Regions from separate parts of the Vibrio campbellii CAIM 519 genome, predicted to be linked through region 2. Evidence: predicted binding sites of a transcription regulator. Region 2 holds the regulator's gene; each other region holds the start of a gene.
The links. The regulator PurR, encoded in region 2, represses purine synthesis genes. The targets are predictions, from matches to a motif close to TNANGNAAACGTTTNCNTNA.

Region 1 (4,071 bases), on a different replicon from region 2:
TGTTCGTTCATTTTCTTACCTTAAGCGCTGCTAATGATGAAACTTACAGCGAGTAAAAGACAGGACTTTGATTAGAAATGTAGTGCTCACCTGTTCTGGAGCGGTACATTAGCATGAAGCCTCTTACAAACCTAGCTAAAGTCCTGAGGTAACGCCAAATTTTGTTTTAACCGTGCACGTCTGATAAATTGAGTTAATAAATTAGCCTATTTAAGGGAAGAAAAATGAAAAAGAGCTTGCTTGCGCTTGGATTGATCACTGTATTAGCTGGCTGTAGCGACAATGAAGTCGGTGACGTGTCGCTTGGTATGTTCACAATGAAAGACATTAAAATCGGTCACCTACAAGATGAAGTGGTGACAGGTGTTACTTGTCACATCGCCTCTATCGAAGCAAACCTGAGCTTGTCCGATCCAAGTGACAGCTCTATCTCTTGTCGCCAAACTGGTGACATTACCCCAGAAATGATTGCAAAAATCGATAAGAGCAAGTCTGGCGAAGTGGTCTTTAGGAAGTCGAAGAGTATCTTCTTCAAAACCATGAAAGTGCGTCGTATCTACGATCCTGAAAACCAAACATTGCTTTACTTGTCTTACACAACAACAGAGACAGAAGGCAGCTTTAAGCACAGCCTATCAACGGTCCCATTGTACGGAACCAAAGCTTACGTCGAACCGACTGTAACTCCTACAAATTAACCCCAAATCGCTTGTAAAAACATCAGCCCGCTGCATTTTTCAGCGGGCAAATTTCTTTGTAATAAAACGCAACGAATTTCAAAATTTTGTGATACAATCCCGTCTCTTTTTTTCTCACTCAAGAACAAGCATGAAGTTTCCTGGTCAGCGAAAATCTAAACACTACTTTCCAACTCACGCTCGAGATCCATTAGTCAACCAAATCCAACAGGCGCCTAAGCTGTACCGCCCAACGATTGTCGGTGTTGGTCAAACCATCGTTGATATCGAAGCGCGCGTAGACGATGCGTTTTTAGAAAAATACAACCTTAGTAAAGGTCATTCTCTCGTTCTTGAAGAGAGCAAAGCAGACGCATTGTATGAAGAGTTAGTAGAACAAGGTCTGATTACTCACCAATACCCTGGTGATACTATCGGCAACACACTACATAACTACTCTGTTTTGGCTGATAGCAAATCAGTACTCTTAGGCGTAATGTCGAAGAACATCCAAGTAGGTTCTTTTGCATACCGCTACCTATGCCGTACCTCTTCTCGCATGAACCTTAACCACTTACAAACAGTAGATGGTCCTATTGGTCGTTGCTACACGCTAATTTCTCAAGACGGCGAGCGTACCTTCGCAATTAACGAAGGCCACATGAACAAGCTGTCTCCGGAAAGCATCCCTGAAGAAGTCTTTACTAAAGCATCAGCTCTTGTGGTTTCTTCCTACCTTATGCGTGGTAAGAAAGAGGACCAAATGCCTCAAGCGGTTCAGCGCGCAATCGAATTTGCTAAGAAGCACGAAGTCCCTGTAGTACTGACTCTAGGTACAAAATACGTGATTGAAGGCAATGCAGAATGGTGGCAAGAGTACATTCGCGACAACGTATCTGTCGTTGCAATGAACGAAGAAGAAGGCGCAGCACTAACAGGTGAAACCGACCCTCTTGCGGCTGCAGATAAAGCACTTGAGTGGGTCGACCTTGTACTTTGTACTGCTGGCCCAGATGGTCTATACATGGCGGGTTACACGGAAGAGAAAGTAAAACGTGAAACCACACATGACATTCTTGAGGGCTCTATCGAACAGTTCAACAAGTTTGAATTTAGCCGTGCAATGCGCAAAGACGACTGTAAAGCACCAATGAAAGTGTACTCTCATATTGGTCCTTACCTTGGTGGTCCTCTTGAAATCAAGAACACCAATGGCGCAGGTGATGCGGCACTGTCTGCACTTCTGCACGATATGGCGGCCAACTCTTTCCACCAAAAAGAAGTACCAGGTTCAGAGAAACACGAAGTACGTTGCCTAACTTACTCTTCTCTATCTCAGATTTGTAAGTACGCAAACCGCGTAAGCTACGAAGTACTAACTCAGCACTCTCCTCGCCTATCTCGCGCACTACCAGAGCGTGAAGACAGCTTAGAAGAGACATACTGGGATCGCTAAGAACCAAGCATTTAGAGCAAAAAACACGCAAAGGTCACCATTAGGTGGCCTTTTTGTTTTGATCTAGCGCAGTATTTAGTGTTTTTTGTTATGATGTAGCACGCTAAGGCGAACGAACTGCTTTACACCTCTTATTTTACCAGTATTATTCTCGCGCAAACGTTTGCGCAACACTAAGCAAGCTTTTACTTGCCTGGTGTTGAACGCCACGTGTTAGCCATTTTTTGGGAGTATCCATGCAGTCTGATATTGAAATTTGCCGAAACACACCGTTGTCTTCTATCGCTACTGTCGCCGCAAACGCTGGTCTTTTGCCACACGAACTCGATACGCACGGAAAACACAAAGCTAAAGTTCATCCCCAATGTCTTGAGCGTCTAACTGACAATCAAGATGGTAAATTGGTGTTGGTCACTGCAATTACGCCTACCCCACTGGGTGAAGGCAAAACGGTTACCACAATCGGTCTATCTCAAGGTCTATCCAAGATTAACCAATCTGTGATGGCGTGTATTCGTCAGCCTTCTATGGGGCCTGTCTTTGGTGTCAAAGGTGGCGCTGCTGGTGGCGGTTACTCTCAAGTAGCGCCAATGGACGAGCTCAACCTTCATTTAACTGGCGATATCCATGCTGTCACGGCCGCGCATAACCTAGCGTCAGCAGCACTTGATGCACGTCTCTACCATGAACAACGTGAAGGTTACGATGCATTTGAAGCTCGTACGGGTTTAAGAGCGCTGAAGATCGATGTTGAGCGAATCACATGGAAACGTGTGATGGACCACAACGACCGAGCACTGCGCATGGTGAAAATAGGCTTGAATGAAGAAGGTAAGAACATCAACGGCTTCGAACGTGAAGAAGGTTTTGATATTTCTGCCGCGTCCGAGCTCATGGCTATCCTTGCGCTAGCAAATGACCTTAAAGATCTTCGTCAACGTATTGGTCGCATCGTCGTTGCTTATGATTTGAATGGTAACCCAGTGACGACTGAAGATTTGCAAGTTGCTGGTGCCATGGCGGTCACATTGAAAGAGACCATTGCCCCTACTCTAATGCAAACGCTTGAGGGCGTACCTACTCTGATCCACGCAGGTCCATTTGCCAACATCGCTCACGGTAACTCTTCCATCATTGCAGACCAGATTGCATTAAAACTTTCTAGTTACGTTGTCACGGAAGCTGGATTTGGCTCAGACATGGGCTTTGAGAAAGCCTGTAACATTAAAGCATCAGCCGCTGATCGTGCACCAGATTGTGTGGTAATTGTCGCGACCCTTCGTGGTTTGAAAGCAAATTCAGGTCACTACGACTTACGACCAGGTATGGCGATTCCAGACTCTATTTTCAATCCAGACCAAGCCGCACTTGAAGCCGGATTCGAAAACCTGAAATGGCACATTAATAACGTGCATAAATACGGAATCCCTGCAGTTGTTGCCATCAACCAGTTCCCACAAGATTCAGAACAAGAATTGGCAGAGCTTAAAGCATTGATTGAGCGCTTTAACCCTAAGGTAAAAGTGGCAGTAAGCACCGCATTTGCACAAGGTGGCGAAGGCGCTATTGAACTCGCACAGCACGTTGTTGAAACTTGTGAGCAAGGCGCTCAATTCCGCCCTCTTTACACCAAGAAGCAATCCTTGAAAGAAAAGCTGATGGCAGTATGTGAAGTGGGCTATGGTGCATCAAACATCGAAATGAGCGAGCTAGCGAAACAACAACTGGCACACTTTGAGAAATTAGGCTTTGATGACTTAGCGGTGTGCATTGCGAAAACACCGCTTTCAATCACAACGGATTCAGCCATAAAAGGCGCGCCAAGTGGTTTTGCCGTACCAATTCGTGAGCTGCGTTTATGTGCCGGCGCGGGCTTTGTTTACGCACTGTCCGGGAACGTAATGACTATGCCAGGTCTGCCAGACAAACCTGCATTCA
Region 2 (4,071 bases):
CTGCTTTTTGAGAACCGTTGCGAGCCGCAGAGATGCGCCATAGCAAGTTCTTAACGCGAACCAGTAATTCCCTTAGTTCAAAAGGCTTTGTCACATAATCGTCTGCGCCCATTTCTAGGCCAACGATTTTGTCAATGCTATCCGTGCGTCCTGTCACTAATATGATGCCGATATCTGATTGGCTGCGTAATTCACGCGTAAGCATCAGGCCGTCTTCGCCGGGCAAGTTAATATCCAGCATAATTAAATCTACATCGCCACCTTGCAGCACTTCACGCATCTCTGCGCCACTTTCTGCTTCACTGACTTTGTAGCCTTCGTTTTGGAAATAGCCCGCAAGCTTACTACGAGTTACAACATCATCTTCTACGACTAATACGTGATAGCTCATTTACACCACTTTCTGTCTTTTTTATTATCCAAGACGTATTCTATTCATAACTAGTAACATTTCTAGTCGTGGAACCATTAAAATGCAAGATTTTGCGATTTTATTGATTCAAAGCAAGTTTATTTACGGCCATACATAACTACGAATATTTTCCCACAAAGCATAACAATTATAGTTACTGCTATTCATCTTAATTGTTTACACTTAAGGGAGAATCATTCAGGAGCAAAAAAATGCAAGAAGTGAAAGCTTTTAACGAAAAACGCGCCGAGATCTATTGGTGGTTTTCTAGTCTGTTCGCAAAAGAGCTGACAGAAAATGAATTGGAAGCCTACCACAGTGTTGAAATTCGAAGCTTTTTAGCCGGCCTTGGTGAAAATGAATCACTGAAACCAGCCGTTGATACCCTTGTTGATGCACTCAACCGCCAACAAGATCGTGAAGACGCTCAGCTAGAATTAGCTGCAGACTTCTGCGAACTTTTCCTTAAAACAGAAAAACACGGCGCACTGCCTTACGCCTCTATGTACATCGGTAAATCTGGCCTGCTAAATGATAAACCAGCAGAAGAGATGGAAAAGCTGATGGCTGATTTTGGCGTGCAGGTAGACGAAAACCTTAAAGAACCAGCAGACCACTTAGCGGTAGAGCTGGATTTCTTAGGCAACATGATCATTCGCTCAAACGAACTAGAGCAAGAAAAGCATATGGAAGAAGCGTTCGAGAAACAGAACGAATTCATCCAGCAGCACCTTATGACTTGGTTGCCTCAGTTTGCTGCTAAATGTAAGCAATTCGATGAATTTGGCTTCTATGTTAGCGTTGCGCAACTATTAATTGCATTCTGTAAACTGGACAGCACCTACCTTCTTGGTGAATAATTGCCGCCTATTTTAGGGAGCCTGCTATTTAGGCTCCCTATTTTATTCGTTTATTTTTAATCTGGCTCATAGAAACCCAACAAATTTAGCCGTTAAAATGTGACCTCAAAGGCACAAAACAACCGCTGAAAATATTGCCAGTCTGCCCACATCAGTCTAAAATGTGAGCGCAAACGATTAAATATGATTTATATGTAAACCGCTGAAATATAGCGGTTTTCGTGTTTTCTTAACATGATTGCTGACCTATTTCTCATTTATGTAAGACAGGAATAGGCGTTTCAGCAACAAATGTTGCTACAAACATTTTTATACCGATTTCGGAACAACCGCTGCCAAATATCTCAGCAATGCCCTTTCTGCAGTTGCTCGGTTTGCGCAAGACCCTAAACGTATGGTTGTCTTCACTACGGTATTCAGTAGCTCGATACAGGACATCATTTATGGCCACTATTAAAGACGTTGCTCGCTTAGCCGGCGTTTCTACCACAACAGTTTCGCACGTAATTAACAAAACTCGCTTTGTTGCAGAGACCACTCAAGAAAAAGTAATGAAAGCAGTGGATGAGCTCAATTACGCGCCAAGTGCTGTTGCTCGTAGTTTGAAATGCAACTCTACTCGTACTATCGGTATGTTAGTTACTCAATCAACCAACCTATTCTTCTCTGAAGTGATCGATGGTGTTGAAAGCTACTGTTACCGTCAAGGTTACACACTGATCTTATGTAACACTGGTGGTATCTACGAGAAACAACGTGACTACATCCGCATGCTTGCTGAGAAACGCGTAGACGGCATCCTAGTAATGTGTTCTGACTTGACGGAAGAGCTAAAAGAGATGCTTGATCGCCATTCAGACATTCCTAAAGTGGTAATGGACTGGGGCCCAGAAAGCTCACAGGCAGATAAGATCATTGATAACTCAGAAGAAGGCGGTTACATCGCGACGAAATACCTGATCGACAACGGTCATACTGACATCGCATGTTTGAGTGGCCACTTTGAAAAGGCAGCGTGCCAAGAGCGTATCGCAGGCTACCGTCGTGCAATGGCTGAAGCAAATCTTGCAATAAACGAAGATTGGGTTCTTGAAGGTAACTTCGAGTGTGATACAGCAGTACTTGCTGCAGACAACATCACTGCAATGGAAAAACGCCCAACTGCTGTATTCTGCTTTAACGATACAATGGCGTTAGGGTTGATGAGCCGTCTACAACAAAATGGCATCAAAGTACCAGATGACATCTCCGTTATCGGCTACGACAACATTGAGCTTGCTGAGTACTTCTCACCGCCGCTAACAACGATCCACCAACCGAAACGTCGTGTGGGTAAAAACGCGTTTGAAATTCTACTAGAGCGCATCAAAGACAAAGAGCACGAAAAGCGTGTGTTTGAGATGCAGCCAGAGATCGTAGTTCGCAATACAGTTAAGAAATTGAACTAATTTCACCTCAATTTTTATAAAGCGCTCTTCGGGGCGCTTTTTTATTGCGTAAAATAACTTTTTTGAAACATTCGACATCGCTTATACAATCAAAAGCTAAGATAAGTTGCTGTTTTAACTCACTTGTAGCCCATTTCCTACATCAAGCTTTAGTATGGCAATTAAGCAGTCCAAAATATGAAACTAAACACACCAAAATAGCACTATTAACTGAACCAAGATCACACTTTGGTACTTGAAACGTGATGTTAATTCAATATACGAAGTATTCTCAAATGGTCACGCACAGGGCAAACCATTCGAAAGGGTGGGACGCAAAGCCTCCGGCCTGAACCATCGAATTAGATGGAAGGTAGCGGGGTTACCGATGGCAAATATGCATTAAGTGAGTTTACCCTTTAATGACATTGTGTCTGCATGCATTTGCTAATCTCTCGGACCTGATTTTTGGTGGCGTAATATTAATTACACCGAGATAACACACCATGGATAAACCGATACTCAAAGACTCAATGAAGCTGTTTGAGGCACTTGGTAATATCAAGTCGCGCTCAATGTTTGGCGGCTTCGGGCTCTTCGCTGATGAAACGATGTTTGCGCTAGTCGTAAACAACCAACTTCACATTCGAGCTGACCGACAAACATCTTCTGACTTCGAGACTCAAGGACTAAAACCGTACGTCTACAAAAAACGTGGTTTCCCAGTTGTTACGAAATACTATGCGATTTCTAATGATCTATGGGATTCAACCGATCGCTTGATTGAAGTTGCAAAGCAATCTCTAGAGACCGCTAAGCAAGAGAAAAAGCAACAAGCGAGCACCAAACCTAACCGATTGAAAGACCTTCCGAACCTTCGCCTAGCAACTGAACGTATGTTGAAGAAAGCAGGCATTGACTCTGTCGAGCAGCTAGAAGAAGAAGGTGCCTTAAACGCTTACAAAGCAATCCAAGATACGCATGCCTCAACGGTAAGCCTTGAGTTGTTGTGGGCACTAGAGGGCGCAATCAACGGTACACATTGGAGCGTCGTACCTCAGTCTCGCCGAGAAGAATTGATGAGTGCTCTCCCGTAGCGCGTTCATATCAGTATGACATTGAGTAAAAGCCGCAGTTTTCACGCTGCGGTTTTTTTTTGAAATTTTTTCTTATTCCATTCTGTCTTATTATTTAAGAAGCCAAACGGAGCAATTGATATGAATAAGAAAATGATTTTAGGACTGATCCTAGTCGCGACCATCCTCTTTTTAGGTGTAAATTTTGGCCAATACCTAACCCTAGAAAATGCAAAAGCACAACAAGAGGCGTTAAATAGCTTTATTGACCAAAACTTCATATACGCCGCCGCGAC
Region 3 (4,071 bases), 900 kb from region 2:
TCGTGTTGGTCGAGGTTCAGTGGCGAGCCATTGTGTGTTGTTGTATCACTCACCACTATCAAAAACCGCCCAAAAACGTTTAGGCGTATTACGTGAAAGCAACGACGGCTTCGTGATTGCACAGAAAGACTTAGAGATTCGTGGACCGGGTGAGCTTCTTGGTACCAAACAAACTGGCTTGGCAGATTTTAAAATTGCCGACTTAGTGCGAGATCAGCGCTTGATTCCGGAAGTTCAACGCATCGCGCGTTACATTCATGACAACTACCCAACGAATGCGACAGCAATTATTGACCGTTGGTTAGGTGAGCGTGACATTTACTCTAAGGCGTAAACGCTTCTTTTCTCACCGACCCTCACTCCATTAACAAACCTCCTTACAGACACTGTTCTGTAAGGTTGGCTTCGCATACATTCATTGTACCAATGAATATCTCATTTAATAAAAGCCAACTCGACTTTATTCAATAATTACGACAAGTTAGAGCAAGTAAACTCTACATAAAGTTAATACTCCAAGCGGATATAAAAGTTCATAAATACACAATGTCATCAAGGATAGATGCATGAAAAAAGGTACCTTGCTTGCGGTCACAGCAGCATTAGCTAGCTCTGTACACTCCGCCCCCATAGCAGCGCAAGATAAACAGAGCGCGATTCTTCAGTCGGCTGAGTTTTTTGCCAAAAGTTCGGCTTACTTTAATCCAAAAATATCACCTGACGGCAAGCACTTAGCCTTTGAATCCAGTATCGATGGTAAAGATGCTTTGGTTATACTCGACAGTAAAACCATGCAGCCGAGCAGTGTGCTGCGCTTCTCAGGTAACGAGCAAGTGGGTGATTATTACTGGGTCAATAATGAACGAGTTGTCGCATCCAAAGAATATTTAAAGAGTTGGTCTACCGCTCCTCGCTACTATGGCGAACTCGTCTCGGCCAATGTGGATGGAAACAAATACGCTTATATATTTGGTTATAACCCTCCTCAAACTAGCCGCCTAGTGCGAGCATCCTCTATCGTAAGAGCTTATGGTGATGTCTTAGATATTCTGCCTGAGGACGACCGCCATATCTTAGTTTCAGCTCTTCCTTTCGGTGAATTCAGTTTCAACTTGGAAGCACCAAGAGAGGTGTACCGCGTCAACGTATACACCGGTAGACGCTCGAAGATAACGACAGCACCCATCCCGTTTAGTCGGTTTCTCACCGACCATGATGGTGAAGTTCGCTTTGTTTCAGGTTTGAATAGCAATAACAAAGTCGAGCTTTATTATCGCGTCAACGATCAATGGAAAAGCTCCGATAAATTGGCGGCTTTAAAAAATTTCAAAGAGTTCTATCCTATCTCCTTTGCAGAGAATCAAGATTCCGTTTATGCCGCGATTAGTCAGTCAGGTGAGCCAAGAGCAATCCATCACCTCAACTTAAAAACCGGTAAAAGTACAAAAGTTGCCTCGGATGATACCGTCGATCCGAAGGAATATTGGTTAGATCCAGACTCAAAGCAACTTTACGCCGTCGAGTTTGAAAGTGATTACCCTACTTATGCCTTTGTTGATCCAAAAAACAAACGCAGCGAGTACCTAAAGCAGATCCTAACTTCTCTACCTGGTCATCAAGTTCGCCTAGTCAGTGAAACAGAAGCTGGTGATGCTTACGTCATTATGGCCTTTAACGATAGAAACCCTGGGGATTACTACTTATTTACAACCGAGCCAAAAGAAATTCGTTATCTGTTCTCGGCACGAGAGTGGTTAGACCCAGAGAAAATGGCCGAAGTGAAGCCTTTTGAGTTCACCAGTCGCGACGGGAAAACCATCTCTGGTTATCTGACGTTGCCACCAAATACTGAAGCAAAAAATCTCCCTCTTATCGTCAATCCGCATGGCGGTCCTCATGGTCCACGAGATTGGTGGCGTTTTACCGAGGAGAATCAATTTCTTGCTAACAATGGCTATGCTGTGATGCAAGTAAATTTCCGTGGCAGTGGTGGTTTCGGTAAGCAGTTTGAAGAGGCTGGCTATCGTAAATGGGGAACGAACATTCAATATGACATCATCGACGCCACCAAACACATTGTCGCAGAAGGCATCGCAGATAAAGAACGCATCTGTATTTCTGGCGGAAGCTTTGGCGGATACAGTGCATTGCAATCAGCCACCCTTGCACCTGAGTTGTTTCAGTGCGCCGTGGGCAGTGCCGGTGTTTATGATCTTGAGTTGATGTTCACCGAAGGTGATGTGCCCGATAGCCGCATGGGATTAAGCTTTTTGAAAGAAGTACTGGGAACCGACCCTAAAGTCTGGAAAGCCATGTCTCCAACTCATAATGCAGAAAAGTTGAAAGCTTCTATCCTTCTCGTGCATGGGGGAAAAGATCAACGTGCGCCTATTGAACATTATGAGGCAATGGCTAAAGCACTCGACAAGCTCAACTACCCATACGAATCTTTTGTACTAGACGATGAAGGACATGGCTTTTACAAAGATGAACACCGAGCTAAATATTACGCTCATGTGTTGGGCTTCTTCGATAAACACTTAAAAAACTAAACTCCCAAAGTAAAACCTTAAAGGCGATAACCATTCCGTTATCGCCTTTTCTTTTTAGCTCAAAGCAAACGTTTGCTTTTTGAATAAATCCCTCTATAATCGCGCTCAAAATTTATGGTGTGCGCCTTGTCACATCAAACCAACCTGAGTTGACACTGATTAACAGCAATCACAGGTCATAACGTCAACTCCACCCAGCACTCCCATTCAGCGAGCTCTGGGGCAAGAATTATTGCGACTAGCGAGACAAACATGACAACTTCAAACCGAACTTCGGAACTGGTCTATCAGTTAAACGATCGTCCACCACTACCTCAGACCATTTTTGCTGCACTTCAGCACTTATTGGCGATGTTCGTAGCCGTTATCACTCCTTCTCTGATCATTTGTCAGTCTTTGGGTGTGCCTGCTGACCAAACCAACACCATCATCAGCATGTCGTTGTTTGCATCTGGCGTGTCTTCTTTTATTCAAATTCGCACCTTTGGTCCTATCGGCTCTGGCTTGCTTTCAGTGCAAGGCACCAGCTTTAACTTCCTTGGTCCAATCATTGGGGCGGGTCTTTCTCTTAAGGCAGGCGGCGCTGATCTCAGCACCATGATGGCAGCGATTTTCGGTACTATCTTGGTCGCGTCTTTTGCTGAAATCCTGCTATCTCGCGTCCTAGAACACGCACGCCGCATCATCACGCCACTGGTATCAGGCATTGTCGTGACGCTTATCGGCCTGACGCTTATCCAAGTGGGTTTGGTATCAATGGGCGGTGGCTACGCAGCAATGGGCGATGGATCTTTTGGTAGCCTAGACAAGTTGGCTCTCGCTGGTACAGTACTTGGCTTGATCGTAATCCTTAACCGTTCAAAGAACCCATACCTACGTGTTGCATCAATTGTAATTGCAATGCTGGTTGGCTACGTCATGGCGTACTTCATGGGCATGGTCGACACCTCAACACTGGGCGAAACTGACCTCATCGCGCTGCCAATCCCAATGCAATACGGCTTAAGCTTCGACTGGTCGCTGTTTATTCCACTGGTTCTGATTTTCTTCATCACGGCACTAGAAGCAATAGGTGACATCACCGCAACGTCTGAAGTTTCCGGTGAGCCAGTGAAAGGTCCGGTTTACATGAAGCGCATCAAAGGCGGCGTATTAGCTGATGGTCTAAACTCAGCGATTGCTGCGGTATTCAACAGCTTCCCAAACTCTACCTTCAGCCAAAACAACGGCATCATCATGCTCACTGGCGTAGCAAGCCGTTACGTGGGTTACTTCATCTCAGGCATGTTGGTGATTCTGGGTCTGTTCCCAGGCGTGGCAAGCTTTGTTCAGCTGATTCCTGAGCCAGTACTGGGCGGCGCGACTATCGTGATGTTCGGTACCATTGCCGCAGCAGGCGTGCGCATCATCTCTCGTGTCGACCTCGATCGCCGCGCAATCCTAATTATGGCGTTGTCGTTCTCGATGGGTTTGGGCATTGCACAAAAACCAGAAATTCTGCAATTCATGCCTGAGTTTA
Region 4 (4,071 bases), 400 kb from region 2:
CGCTGCTTCTGTTAGGTCACGCCAGTCAATACCCACAAGGCCAGAAAGCATAAGGATTGCTACGTAGAATAGCGCACCAGACGTTGCGTAGGCTGGAATCATACCCGCTAGTGGCGAGAACAATAGAGCTAGAAGGAACAATACACCAACAACCACAGCCGTGAGACCTGTACGGCCACCAGCTGCAACACCAGAAACACTCTCGATGTATGAAGTGGTGTTTGATGTACCTAGTAGCGCACCCACTGACGTTGCAGTTGAGTCCGCAAGTAGCGCTTTGTTTAGACGAGGAATGTTGCCGTTTTCATCAGTTAGGCCTGCTTTTTGCGAAACGCCAACTAGCGTGCCTGCAGTGTCGAACAAGTCAACGAATAGGAAAGCAAATACTACCGAGATCATGCCAACTTCAAACAGACCTGAGAAGTCTAGCTGCATGAAGGTTGGTGCAATGCTTGGTGGAGTCGACATGATACCGCCCCACTGAACGTCACCGAAGATAAGGCCAAGAATTGTCACACCTAAGATAGCAATCATAACCGCACCTTTCACACCACGGTGAACCAATGCAATCGTCATGAAAAAGCCAATCGCAGCAAGTACCGATTGCAATGACGTAATGTTACCCATTGAAACTAGCGTTGCTGGGTTATCTACTACGATGCCTGCGTTTTTCAGTGCGATGAACGCGAGGAAAAGACCGATACCGGCAGAGATACCTGTACGAAGAGAAAGCGGAATGGAGTTGATGATCCACTCACGGATTTTGAACACACTCAAGACAATGAATAACAAACCAGACACAAACACGGCCGCTAGCGCTAATTGCCACGTATAGCCCATACCCAACACAACAGAGTAGGTAAAGAACGCGTTTAGACCCATACCTGGAGCCTGAGCGATTGGGTAGTTTGCTACTAAGCCCATGATGAAACAGCCAATAGCTGCAGCAAGACACGTCGCAACGAACACGGCACCACGATCCATACCAGTATCTGCAAGGATAGCTGGGTTTACAAAGATGATGTAAGCCATAGTTAGGAAGGTAGTGATACCTGCGATGATCTCAGTGCGCACGTTGGTGCCATTTTCACTAAGTTTAAAGAGCCTTTCGAGCATGATCGAATCCTGTAAAAGGTAAAAGGTAAAAGGTAAACGGTTGCGTGATCGATTGGCTCGAATTATAAAGTTATCAAATAACAAATTCCAGATAGAATTTTCACTCTAATGGGATTTTTTTCGCTGGATATGAAACCTATTCGCTAGTGTTTTAAACAAGACAAGAATTTAGATCTTAATAAACAACAACTAACAGAATTGTATTTTGCTCGGCTCAACGTGTACAAACTGAGCAATGTATTAAACTTTCAAACGTAAACCTGAGGTTTTGGACGTTAAATACCCACAAATTAGTCAGAAAATGAAATAAGTTGAAGATGCGTTAGTAGAATGGAAGCTTGGTGGCGAGAAAGTAGTCGAAGTTTGATACTGCAGATAAAAAAACGCCACTCAATTTGAGTGGCGGTGAATCATGTCAGCACTATGCACTGAAAAAAAATTCCAATTTATAGGGGTGAACAAACTTGTTCGAGTCACATGCGTTGGCTTCAATTAGTAACCAAAGCTTGTTGGGTATACAAAGTTACCGGTGTAAATAGATTTGCTGTTCCAGAACATTGCACTTGGTAAACCTTTCATAAATATCACCTTCTAAATCAATTAATACTGTTAATTTGGTTGATTTCTCGGTTCCTTGGAGGCGATAAACGGACTCATCCTTTGAGCATTTCGTTCTTCTCTCAGAAGCTGGTTACAAATATACCACTGAGAAATTTAATTACAAGCATTTTAGTGACCAAAATCACAAAAAATTAATAAATTGATCTTCATCAAGAATTAGTTGTAATTAAATTACAGTTTAGTAAATTAAAAAATAGTCAAACTTTCAATTCATACTAAGTGCGTTGCATTAGTGTATTGCATTGTGTTCATAATCTGTGACAGTTCTAGGGCAAATCCTTTTCACCACAACTACTAGAACGGCTTTTGTGGTGGTATGCTGATGGCAATTTCAAGCCAATACCGATTAGCACTTACTGCTAAACACTCATTAAATTTACGGTTTAAATTTGGCAAAGCACATCAAAAGGAGTCTTCCGTGTCTGAATTCCATTCTGAAATCAGTACCTTATCACCTGCTCCACTTTGGCAGTTTTTCGATAAGATTTGTTCAATCCCTCACCCTTCTAAACATGAAGAAGCACTAGCACAGTACATTGTTACTTGGGCGACAGAGCAGGGTTTTGACGTACGCCGCGATCCAACTGGCAACGTGTTCATTAAGAAACCAGCAACGCCGGGCATGGAAAACAAAAAAGGCGTGGTTCTTCAAGCGCACATCGACATGGTGCCGCAAAAGAATGAAGATACTGATCACGACTTCACAAAAGATCCTATCCAGCCATACATCGATGGCGAATGGGTAACCGCAAAAGGCACAACACTTGGTGCGGACAACGGCATCGGTATGGCTTCTTGTCTTGCAGTTCTTGCTTCTACTGAAATCAAACACGGCCCTATTGAAGTGCTGCTAACGATTGATGAAGAAGCAGGCATGACTGGCGCATTTGGCCTTGAAAAAGGTTGGTTAGAAGGCGACATCCTTCTAAACACGGATTCAGAGCAAGAAGGCGAAGTCTACATGGGTTGTGCTGGCGGTATCGACGGCGCAATGACATTCAACATCACTCGCGATGCCATTCCAGCAGGCTTTGTTACTCGTCAGCTAACGTTGAAAGGCCTTAAAGGTGGTCACTCTGGTTGTGATATCCACACAGGTCGTGGCAACGCAAACAAACTGATTGGTCGTTTCCTTGCTGGTCACGCACAAGAGTTGGATCTTCGCCTTGTCGAGTTCCGTGGTGGTAGCCTACGTAACGCTATTCCTCGTGAAGCATTCGTTACGGTTGCTCTACCAGCAGAAAACCAAGATAAGTTAGCGGAATTGTTCAACTACTACACTGATCTACTAAAAACTGAGCTTGGTAAAGTTGAAACTGACATTGTGACTTTCAATGAAGAGTTCGCGACTGACGCACAAGTATTTGCAGTAGCAGATCAACAACGTTTCATCGCGGCGCTTAACGCGTGTCCAAACGGCGTAATGCGCATGAGTGACGAAGTTGAAGGTGTGGTTGAAACGTCACTTAACGTTGGCGTTATAACAACAGAAGAGAACAAAGTAACCGTACTTTGCCTAATTCGCTCACTGATCGACTCAGGTCGTAGTCAAGTTGAAGGCATGCTGCAGTCTGTGGCTGAACTTGCAGGCGCGCAAATTGAATTCTCTGGTGCTTACCCAGGTTGGAAACCAGATGCAGATTCTGAAATCATGGCTATCTTCCGTGATATGTACGAAGGCATCTACGGTCACAAACCAAACATCATGGTTATTCACGCAGGTCTTGAGTGTGGTCTATTCAAGGAACCTTACCCGAACATGGATATGGTTTCTTTCGGTCCAACCATCAAGTTCCCGCACTCTCCAGATGAGAAAGTGAAGATTGATACCGTTCAGCTGTTCTGGGATCAAATGGTTGCACTTCTAGAAGCGATTCCAAAAAAAGCGTAATCCTAACCAGATTCGATAAATACGAAAAAGGGTGCCGAGGCACCCTTTTTATTGCGAGCTCAGAAAAAGTCGCAACTTATGCACGAGTTTGCGCGTATGACGCTAGCTCATCTATAGAAGTCTTAGCAACAACTTCACCATCGATGTAGTAAGTAACAAACTCACCTTCACGAACACCCATTAGTGTCGCTTTTTCACCGTTGTTGTAAGTGATGTCCATTTGAACTGTGTTTTCGTCGATCTGTTGCATTTGACCTTGTTCGATAACACGGTTATTCGTAATAGGACCAACAGGAGCTGTCGTTAGAGACTTATCTAACTGGTGGTTTACGTCGATGTAAGTGTCCATCTTCTTATCAAAGATGTGTGGCTTACCGTTTAGCGGGTTTTTACCAGTCCAGAACTCTAGCGAGTTGAACACAATGTAGTCAGCCGCAATCGCA

Region 1: a site for PurR is predicted at 2,285-2,304, ahead of A8140_RS18775 (formate--tetrahydrofolate ligase). Genes of this name have one in related genera too.
Region 3: a site for PurR is predicted at 2,613-2,632, ahead of A8140_RS01320 (uracil-xanthine permease family protein). Genes of this name have one in related genera too.
Region 4: a site for PurR is predicted at 1,145-1,164, ahead of A8140_RS03640 (NCS2 family permease). Genes of this name have one in related genera too.

The regions. Positions count from the first base shown of each region.
Region 1 covers NZ_CP015864.1:648,087-652,157, forward strand. The annotation lists gene A8140_RS18760 (hypothetical protein) at 1-11, opposite strand, end outside; gene A8140_RS18765 (CreA family protein) at 225-698, shown strand; gene A8140_RS18770 (inosine/guanosine kinase) at 829-2,133, shown strand; gene A8140_RS18775 (formate--tetrahydrofolate ligase) at 2,370-4,071, shown strand, end outside.
Region 2 covers NZ_CP015863.1:1,161,851-1,165,921, reverse strand. The annotation lists gene torR (two-component system response regulator TorR) at 1-391, opposite strand, end outside; gene torD (molecular chaperone TorD) at 625-1,272, shown strand; gene purR (HTH-type transcriptional repressor PurR) at 1,716-2,720, shown strand; cyclic di-GMP riboswitch class I at 3,000-3,089, shown strand; gene A8140_RS05570 (TfoX/Sxy family DNA transformation protein) at 3,206-3,796, shown strand; gene A8140_RS05565 (TVP38/TMEM64 family protein) at 3,917-4,071, shown strand, end outside.
Region 3 covers NZ_CP015863.1:263,911-267,981, reverse strand. The annotation lists gene recG (ATP-dependent DNA helicase RecG) at 1-334, shown strand, start outside; gene A8140_RS01325 (S9 family peptidase) at 567-2,552, shown strand; gene A8140_RS01320 (uracil-xanthine permease family protein) at 2,805-4,071, shown strand, end outside.
Region 4 covers NZ_CP015863.1:760,201-764,271, reverse strand. The annotation lists gene A8140_RS03640 (NCS2 family permease) at 1-1,116, opposite strand, end outside; gene A8140_RS03635 (aminoacyl-histidine dipeptidase) at 2,156-3,628, shown strand; gene A8140_RS03630 (DUF3332 domain-containing protein) at 3,705-4,071, opposite strand, start outside.